Linked DNA regions of Novipirellula artificiosorum. The main gene of each other region encodes a partner of the protein of the gene in region 2 in a complex. Links are inferred from orthologs where the notes say so. Each region holds a gene or a part of one and is shown on either strand. Other genes may lie near its edges.

Region 1 (4,753 bases), 580 kb from region 2 along the record:
TGATGGTTCGCAAGCCTACCGATTCCGCAACCAACACGATTGCGTGATCGCGTGTCGCGGCACAGAACCCAACGAATGGAATGACATTCAAGCGGACGCCAACGCGGCCGTCGTCGTCGCGGAAACGGTCGGTCGCGTGCATCGAGGCTTTAAACGCGAAGTCGACGATTTGTGGCCGATGCTGGAGACTGCGTTGATGAGCAACGAGCAGCCGCTTTGGTTTTGCGGCCATTCACTCGGTGGGGCGATGGCGACGATTTGCAGCGGACGTTGTTTTTTGTCACATATCGATTCCAATCCCGAACAGCTCTTTACTTACGGCAGCCCGCGGGTCGGCGACAATCGTTACGTCAATTACGTGAAGCTTCAACATTTCCGTTTCGTCAACAACAACGACGCGGTCACTCGCGTCCCCCCGTTTCTGCTCGGCTATCGGCACTGTGGCAACGAAGTCTACTTGGATCGCAACGGCAAAATCCGAAAACTGGGACGGCTGATGAAGCGACGAGACCGGTGGCGTGGTTTTCTTAGCGGGCTTTGGAACTGGAAAATCGATCACTTTTCCGACCATTCGATCCATCGATACATTAAAGCGATCGAGAGTGCGGTCGAAGCAGAAAAGGCCGATTTGGCGGCAGGCGGTGTCGCAAAAACGAGTGAGTACTTCGCGGGGACCGAACGCGAATGGACCGAGGAACCCGATTCAAAAACGATGAGTTTGCAGGAATGACCCAGCCAGAAAACAGGGACGATTCGGTTCCGATCAGCGAGATCCGAGAAGGGCACGTCGAGGTCGATGGCGTGCGATTGAAACTTTCGCATCCCTACCATTCGCCAGGCCAATGGATTGGCCAGCAAGAGGTTCTGATGCAACTGCTAGCATGCTGGATCACGGTCGACGAAAACGACTTGCCGTTGACGCCACGGTTAACAGGACCGCCGGGCGTCGGGAAGACTCAGTTGGCGATTGCCGCCGCGGAAGCGCAAAAACGTCCGCTCTTCATCTACCAGTGTACGGCCGACACGCGCCCCGAAGACCTGTTGATCACTCCGGTACTCAGCCAGGGCGGCCAGATCTCGTATCACGCTTCGCCCTTGGTCACCGCGATGTTGGTCGGCGGTGTGTGCATCTTGGACGAAGGCAACCGGATGAACGAAAAGTCGTGGGCATCGCTCGCCCCGCTGCTGGACGGTCGTCGCTACATCGAATCGATTGTTGCGGGGATCACGATCCCCGCGGCGAGTGAGTTTCGCTCGGCGGTGACAATGAACCAAGATGAATCCACGTTCGAGATTCCTGATTACATCATGAGTCGGCTGCAACCGACGTTGCCGGTCGGATTTCCGAGCAAACAAGATGAGATGGCGATTCTGCAATACCATTTGCCGTTCGCGAAAGCGGAGATGTTAGCGATGACGGTTGAGTTTCTGCAGCATTCCCATGAACTGAAACTCGATTTTTCACCACGCGACGGTATCAACCTGCTGCGGTTCGCCATCAAGCGAATGATCCAAGATCCTGCGCATCCGGTCAATTCGGACGAAGCGTGGCAGGAAGCCCTTGAGAAATGTTTGGGTGAAGACGCAATCGATCTCGAATCCTTGGCACAGCGTCGTCGCCGGACGCTTGGCGGGGATGCCGTGCCGTTGGGGCTGGCCGATCTATTCTTCGATTTGAATGATCCGATGCATCCGGATCGTGAGGATCTTGATGAGGAGGACGATCAGGAGGACGATGATTTTTAGGCCGGCGTCTTTCGCAACCTAGAACCCGGCCGGGCTGTTGAACTCGGCATAGTCGTCGAACTCACTGTGGCGGTCCGGGGCTCGGTCGCTGAATTGCGTGAAGTCACCTTCCCAGGTCAACGCAACATCGCCGATCGGACCATTACGCTGTTTGGCGATAATGATCTCGGCTTGCCCCGCGTATTGAGCCTTCTCCTCACCACGGTGATAGTACTCTTCGCGATGCACAAACATCACAACATCCGCATCCTGCTCGATGGCGCCCGATTCACGCAGATGGCTCAAACGCGGTCGGTGATCCTTGCTGTCTTCCGCCTGACGATTCAATTGGGACAAGCACAACAACGGCACATTCAGCTCTCGGGAAACGCCCTTCAACCTTCGTGCGATTTTCGCAACCTGCTCTTGCCGCGGGTCACGCGAATTATCGGGTTCAATTAGTTGCAAATAGTCAATCACAATCAAGCCCAGCGACCCCAAACGGCGTTTGATTCGCCGCGCACCCGCGGCAATTTCGCTGACCGTACGACTTGGGGAGTCGTCCACAAACAACGGCGCTTCGCTAATTTCATTGGCTTTGCGAATCAATCGCTCGCGGTCATCCGATGAAATCGTGCCATTCCGCAAGCGATGACCGTTGACCCGTGCAAGCGAACAAAGCATGCGGTCGGCCAACTCGATTCCAGACATTTCCAGCGAGACAAATAACACGGGCGACCGCGCTTCAATCGCAACCTCTTCGCCAATGTTCATCGCTAACGCGGTTTTCCCCATCGAGGGGCGAGCCGCTAAAATGATCAGTTCACCGTTGTGTAGTCCACCGGTCATGGCATCGAAGTCGGTGAAACCGGTTTCACAACCACCATCGACATGATCACCGCTCATCCGTGCTTCCATGCGGTCCATTGCCGCATGCAGCACATCGGTCAAACTGCTGACCGCATTGCCGGAGCGGCCGTCCATGATCGCGAAGACTTTCTGCTCGGCCTGTGCACACAACTCTCTCGCATCGCTGGCTTGATCGTACGAATCGCGCAAAATCTCCGTACTCGCTTCAATCAATTTTCGGTAGACCGCTTTTTCGGAGACGACGTTCCCGTAGTAGACCGCATGGGCGGCGTTGGGCACCGCGCCAGACAACTTGGCTAAGTAGGCCGCACCACCGACCTTTTCGAAGTCACCTTTGGTTCGCAAACGGGAAACCAATAGCGTGATGTCGATCTTTTCACCGAGATCGTGCATTTCACGCAAATGTTCGTAGATCTTTTGATTCGCCTCGTCGTAAAAATCGTCTGCTTTCAACGAAGCGATGTCATCACACACGATCGGCATCAGCAGGATGCTGCCGAGCACCCCCATCTCGGCCTCAAGATCGTAAGGCGGTTGCCGCTGCAAGATCTCACTTGCACTCGCTTCACGCTTCTTTTTTCCGTTATTGGGATAGGGACGGTCGGCTGCGAACATAGTTCCGGTCCATGGTGTTCTTGGAAAAAATCGTGTTCTTGGAAAAGAAGAGGCAATCGGACGGTATCGATTTCCTCTGCCCTCATTTGATCGAGACGAGATCGGCTGTCAAGTTAGAAACGCTCGAATTACCCTGTTCTCAACAGCGTTTCAAGACGCTCGATCGCTTCGCGTGCCGACATCGCCCCAGGCCCCCGGCCAATCGTTTTTCCCGCAGCGAGCCATTTCTTGACATTCCGCTCCGCAGCGATCGCGGTAGAGTGCGATCGCCCCCCGAAATGGCTGGCGATCTGGGCATAGGCGGACGACGTCATTTGTCGCGACAAATACATCGCCAGCATACGCGGTTCGCAAATCGCTCGAGCTTGCGATGCACTGCGCAAATCATCGGCCGGCAATCGGAACGCTTCACAGACAACCTGCTCGATCGACGAAAGTGTCACGGTCGGCTGAGCGGTGCGTAGCAGCTCGCCACCAAATTGCCGAATCTCGTCCATCGTTGCCATCCGGCCAAACATTTTCTGTAGCGTCGCAACCAAGTTCACCACGCCGCTAAGCACCCGACCATCGCCAGCGAGTTGCGAATTGATCTCGGAAACGATCGCATGGGGCCACTCGAGATCGCATCGTTGGTCGATCAAACGTTGAAGCACCGTTAGCCGTGTGGCCTTATCAAGTGAGTGCATCGGACAAACCAATCCGCTGGCCATTCGCCCCGTCAATTCTCGAGACAGCCCTTCGATTTCCGAGGGGGCCTGATTCGCAGTAAAGATGATGGGTCGGCCCGCTTCGATCAACGCCTCCACGGTGTACAACATTTCGCGAAGCGTCGCACTTTTCGCACTCAGAAACTGAACATCATCAATCAACAAGGCGTCCACGTCACGGTACCGTTTCCGAAACTCTGGTAATCCGGTGCCGCCAACCGATTTGCAAAAATCATTGGTAAACTTCTCACCAGAAATCTGCATGACACGGCGCATCCGGTGACCACGACGAAATTGATCCGCAAGCGCGTTCAACAAATGCGTTTTGCCGATCCCCGAGGGACCGTACAAGAACAGTGGCGTTGCAGTCGAGGGGCTCTGACAAGCCATCATGATCGCAGTGTGTGCCAATTGATTCGATTCGCCTGAAACGAATGTTTGCAGCGTCATCGCAGCACGAGCGGCTGCCGCAGGCGACAAGGGGGCCGGATTCGACGTTGGGCTCGATGATTCGAAAGGGGGCAGTGCCGGTTGGTCCAACCGGACAACTTGGCGGCGTTTGGATTGTCCTTTCGTCTTGGAAGACGTCCCCGCCAACAACGATGACAGCGACTGTGAACTCGCTCGAGTGCGTTCGTTTGATTTTTTTAATGCCGCAGCGCGGCGTTGGCGTGGCGACAGCGGTTTTTCATCCTCGAGTTCCGATTCGTCGCTGATCGGAGTCTCTGCCTCCGATTCAATCTCCAGCGGCAACTCCGATTGCGTCGCTTTCGGGCGACCGAGTTCAAGCGTCACGCAATGCGTGGTGCCAAACACATGAGCCGCCGCAGCCCGTA
Region 2 (4,702 bases):
AAGACCGCCGAGCACAGCCGGCGCGTTGCAGACCTCTGTGCACGAGCGTCCGCACTGACTCTCGATCCAGCACAAATCTACCTGCTCGAAATCGCAGCATTGCTGCACGACATTGGCAAAGTAGGGGTTCCCGACCATATCCTTTTGAAGCCGGGCGCATTGACCGAGCAAGAATGGGAAGTCATGGCCCGACATGATCGGATTGGCGTCGAAATCGTTGCCGGTGCGTTCGATTGTCCTGAATTGACCGCGATCATCTCGGCACATCAACTGCTCGGTCGCAGCGCGACGGACTCCGCCGAACTCCCGAGCGATGAGCACACGCTGTGGTGTGCCAAACTGTTGACGATCTGCGACAGCTACGATGCGATGTTCTCCGATACCGTTTATCGCAAGGGCCGGTCTCACGAAGAAGCGATTGCTGAGCTGCGTCGCTGCGCGGGGACGCAGTTCGATGCTGAGTTGGTGGAACTGTTCGCATCTTCGATCGACAACCGGACGCCCACCGTGACCTCGGGTGCATTTGCACTTGGCAAACAAGCAGCCATTCAGATTGGACAAGATGTGGAACGATTGGCCGAAGCCATCGAGAACCAGGATCTCGAAGGCATCGCAATGCATGTCCTCTGTCTCGGCAAGACCGCCGACAGCTGCGGAATCGACTCGATCGTGGAAGCGGCAGCTCAGATCGATGCGATTACCAAAAGCGAAGAGGTTCAATGGAAGGCATTGTTGGAGGAAACTCACGAGATACTCGACGCAGCCCGCGCGGCGCAGTCCGAGTTCCTACGAGAATCGCTCGAAATTGAGAAGCGTCTCTCCTTTCCCGATTAGCCCGGATGATTCGTTGGAGTGGTAGGCTTTAGCCGATTGCGTGCTGGATCCTTGCTGAATTGGCTAAAGCCTACGAATCCAACGTGCGCAGTCTGTTCTGTTTTTTACTCAATCGGTGTAGGCTGATTGCATACAAAGGGTTACGGGGAATAGGTTTGGACGGATGAATAATCCGGGATAGGGGCCGATCACTGAGCTGTGATAAAGTACCCGAGCCTTTTCTGACATTTTCATTTTTGCTCAAGAAAATTGATCTTGACGCCGAGGGGGGCGATTTGCACAATCCTGGGTCGCTCGTAACCCATTCTTTTCTTCTCGCCAAAACCTGCTCTTTGCAAGATGGTGCTTGGCGAGTCGAGGGATTCTGTTACGCTGCAATGGACTGCGAAGATCGAAATTTGCCCGTTGCCTTTTTGGGAAGCCCTTGTGTGACTGCCCCGAACCGGTAACCGCATCCGCCCGCCTTGTCGGTGGCGCTGCGTTGGGTCGACCGATCGAGACGTTTTGCCTGGCAACACCCCCGATGTCGCGGCAAGACGATTCCTAGGATAGGAGTACGTCGTTTGTCCTTACCCGCGGACTTCGACCTAAAAGAGCGTGTGCGTGCGAGTGTCGACATCGTTGATGTTGTTGGCAGCACGCTAGAGTTGCATCCCGCGGGGCGCAATTTTGTTGCCCGCTGCCCGTGGCACAATGATCGCCGTCCGTCGTTGACGGTCAACCAAGAACGTCAGACCTGGAAGTGTTGGGTTTGTGACATCGGTGGCGATATCTTTAGCTACGTGATGCAGCGTGACGGCGTCGATTTCCCATCCGCCCTTCGCATGCTGGCCGAACAAGCCGGTATTGAAATCGAAGAATTTCGCCAAGGCAAAAAGACACAACCGGGAAGCCCTGACGACAAGGCGACGTTGTTGGCGGCGATGAAGTTGGTTTCCGACGCCTATTTCGCCCAGTTAGAAGACGGCACCAGCGACGATGCCAAAATTGCCCGAGATTATTTGGCGGAGCGTGGGATTGATGACGAAAACCGCAAACGATTTCAAGTGGGTTTCTCCCCCGAGTCGTGGACGTTTGCCGTCGACTTATTGAGAAACAATAACTTCACGGGCGAAGTGGCGGAAGCAGCAGGCTTGGCAATTTCCCGCAGCGGTGGCGGCCACTACGATCGTTTCCGCGGCCGATTGATGTTCCCCATTCACGACTTGCAGGACCGACCGATCTCGCTCGGAGGTCGTGTCATCCCAGCGATCGCGTCGAGACGTGGCGATGACGGCGGCGGAGCCAAATACATCAACGGGCCAGAAACCCGGTTGTATAGAAAGTCTCACCAACTGTACGGTTTGCAACTCGCTCGTGAAGCGATTCGACGCGGCGGCGAAGCCTTGGTGATGGAAGGCTACACCGACGTTGTCGCGGCCCGCCAAGCGGGAGTTGAATCGGCGGTTGCGGTGCTCGGTACGGCACTCGGTGAGGATCACATTCGATTGCTGAAGCGTTTTTCGCAGCGCGTCGTATTGGTGCTCGACGGTGACGCTGCGGGGCAAACCCGAGCCGACCAGATACTCGATTTGTTCGTCCGCGCAGATGTGGATTTGCGAGTGTTGACGCTTCCCGAAGGAAACGACCCTGCGGATTTCCTGGCTGCCCAAGGTCGAGCCGCCTTTGACGAGCTTGTTGCCAAGGCGCCGGATGCTCTCGAACACAAATTGAATCGCTTGACCGACGGCGTTGATGTGACTCGCGACACTCACCAGGTGACGCAAGCGATCGAGTCACTGCTGGGGATCGTCGCCCAGGCACCACGCGGTGCGAATTTAAAAGTCGACCAGCTGATGCTGCGAATGTCGCGGACCTTTGGGATTGCGAGCGAACGATTGAACCAGCGGCTCGATCAGATCCGCAAAACAAAATCGGCCCGTCGTCCCGCGCCACAGCGCAGCTCAAGCACGGGCCCGCCGAACTCGCGGCCACCAACCCCTCGGTCGCAGCCGCAGCGAAATCCAAATTCCTGCCCACCCACCGCACGCCGGCCGTTCGATCCCAATGACGCCTTTGCAGAAGCGGGTGAGATGGAGTCCGACTTTGCAGGGATGGACGTCTCGTCCCCCACGACCGCAAGGGTCGCCGAGTCGGCCCCGCCGGATCGACTGAGCCCCTTAAGCGGAACCGACCGGGAACTGTTCGAAACATTGATTGAGTCGCCGTCGCTCGCTGCCATGGCGGTCGAGTCGATTGATCCCAACTGGCTCGATTCGATCACCGCCAAAATGTTGTTGTCCGCCTACCAGGATTTGGATTTTGAAGGACGGGACTTGTCGGTGGATTCCTTGTTGCTGGTCCTTGAGAACGAGTACCTAAAAAACGAAGTTGTCACACTCCAAGATCGCGTTCAACGCCGCGAAGGCATGTCGACACAAACCCCGCAACAGCGGTATGCAACCGTCATTCTGAACTATCACCAACGAGAATTCTCGGAAGAAAAAACTCGTCAAATCGCAAAACTTGAATCTTTGGTATTGGCAGCTGACGAAGAGGAGGCTCTATTGAAGAGCCTGTTCGATGCCGAGCGGTCACGCCACGGAATCGAAAATGAATAGGCTTTACCGTACTTCCCATCCCATGGCCCCAGAGGAGACCCCGGCAAATTCTCGCTCGCTTTCCCGATAAGCAAGCAACCGATTTTTTGACGATTTTTTGATCACCGAACGCCTCTGATGGGCACCCGCAGGAGATCAGTGGATCCAACGATTTGATCCGCCAAAACCGTCCGACCGAAAAACGATTTTTCATTCGACCCAAGACGTTCGCCCTTCCATGGACCGATTTGAAGGTGACGTCGCAAAACATGAGGTTTTCAGATGCAATTGATGGACCAATCTCTTTCGCAATTAATCGCCCGCGGATCCAAGGATGGATTCCTCACGTACGACGAAGTCAACGCGTACCTTCCCGACGAAGACGTCAATCCCGAAAAGCTTGAAGGTTTGATGGTCGCCATCGAACGGCACGGCATCCAACTGATCGAGGCTTCGGAAAAGAAAGCGATCGAAGCGGCTGGCAAGACACCGGAACCCCGTCTGGCCGACATGCGGTTCACCGAGGAGGAGACCCCGCTGGTTTCTGTCGAAGCTCCTAAGGCGAGCGATGACCCGATCCGAATGTACTTGAGCCAAATGGCCGAGATTCCGCTGCTGACTCGCGAGGAAGAAATCTCGCTTGCTAAAAAGATCGAAATCACTCGTCGCCAATACCGCCGCACCCTGCTGGAATCCGACTATGCACTGCGCAGTACCGTCGAGGTCCTACACCGTGTCCACGACGGTGAACTGCCGTTCGACCGAACCATCAAGGTCTCGCTGACCGAGCGTTTGACGAAAGAACAAATCACGGCTCGGATGCCTCACAATTTGCGCACCCTTGATGTTTTGATTGCTCAGAACAAAGAGGACTTTGACCAAATGGTCCGCAAAAGCGTCTCGCCACGATTGAAGGCTGAACTGCGACGTCGGTTCATCCGCAATCGACGCAAGTGCTTGCAACTGGTTGAAGAGCTTAGCCTGCGTAGCCGCCGCGTCACACCGCTGCTTGGCCAACTCGAAAAGATCTCGCGCCGGATGAACTTCATTCGCGATCGGCTAGCGGATCTTGGCAACGATGCGATGAGTCGCGATGAGGCAGCCGATTTGCGACAGGAATTGCGTGAGTTGATGATCGTGACTCAGGAAAGTCCCAAGAGCCTGCATAACCGCATTGCCAAAACACGGCGACACTTTGACGAGTACGAAGCGACGAAGCGAAGACTCAGCAGTGGCAACTTGCGATTGGTCGTTTCGATTGCGAAAAAGTATCGCAACCGCGGTCTGTC

What was found. Proteins that work in one complex are often made in the same cells at the same time.
Region 1: the proteins of dnaG (region 2) and dnaB are in contact, whole or in part, in a crystal structure (PDB 2R6A), measured with the Geobacillus stearothermophilus proteins. The link is inferred for Novipirellula artificiosorum from one-to-one orthologs. Residues at the interface, in WP_049624496.1 of Geobacillus stearothermophilus: Lys456, Leu457, Leu458, Pro459, Ala460, Asn463, Ala464, Leu467, Leu535, Leu536, Ile537, Ala538, Gln544, Glu545, Asp548, Tyr549, His552; in WP_033016901.1 of Geobacillus stearothermophilus: Ser13, Glu15, Ala16, Gln18, Glu91, Leu92, Asp94, Ala95, Val96, Pro97, Thr98, Ala99, Ala100, Asn101, Tyr104, Tyr105, Ile108.

The regions. Positions count from the first base shown.
Region 1 is NZ_SJPV01000002.1:173,521-178,273, reverse strand. What follows is about bases 988-3,965. They hold dnaB (replicative DNA helicase), read right to left. Parts: upstream 3,211-3,965; coding sequence 1,765-3,210; downstream 988-1,764. Other genes in these bases: Poly41_RS06475 (DnaA/Hda family protein), read right to left, coding at 3,339-3,965; Poly41_RS06485 (AAA family ATPase), read left to right, coding at 988-1,746. Outside these bases: Poly41_RS06490 (lipase family protein), read left to right, coding at 1-730; more of Poly41_RS06485, read left to right, coding at 727-987; more of Poly41_RS06475, read right to left, coding at 3,966-4,753. UniProt on the Escherichia coli protein: The main replicative DNA helicase, it participates in initiation and elongation during chromosome replication. Travels ahead of the DNA replisome, separating dsDNA into templates for DNA synthesis.
Region 2 is NZ_SJPV01000002.1:752,904-757,605, reverse strand. The notes cover bases 989-3,915. They hold dnaG (DNA primase), read left to right. Parts: upstream 989-1,397; coding sequence 1,398-3,434; downstream 3,435-3,915. Other genes in these bases: Poly41_RS08690 (sigma-70 family RNA polymerase sigma factor), read left to right, coding at 3,696-3,915. Also shown: Poly41_RS08700 (diguanylate cyclase), read left to right, coding at 1-834; more of Poly41_RS08690, read left to right, coding at 3,916-4,702. UniProt on the Escherichia coli protein: RNA polymerase that catalyzes the synthesis of short RNA molecules used as primers for DNA polymerase during DNA replication.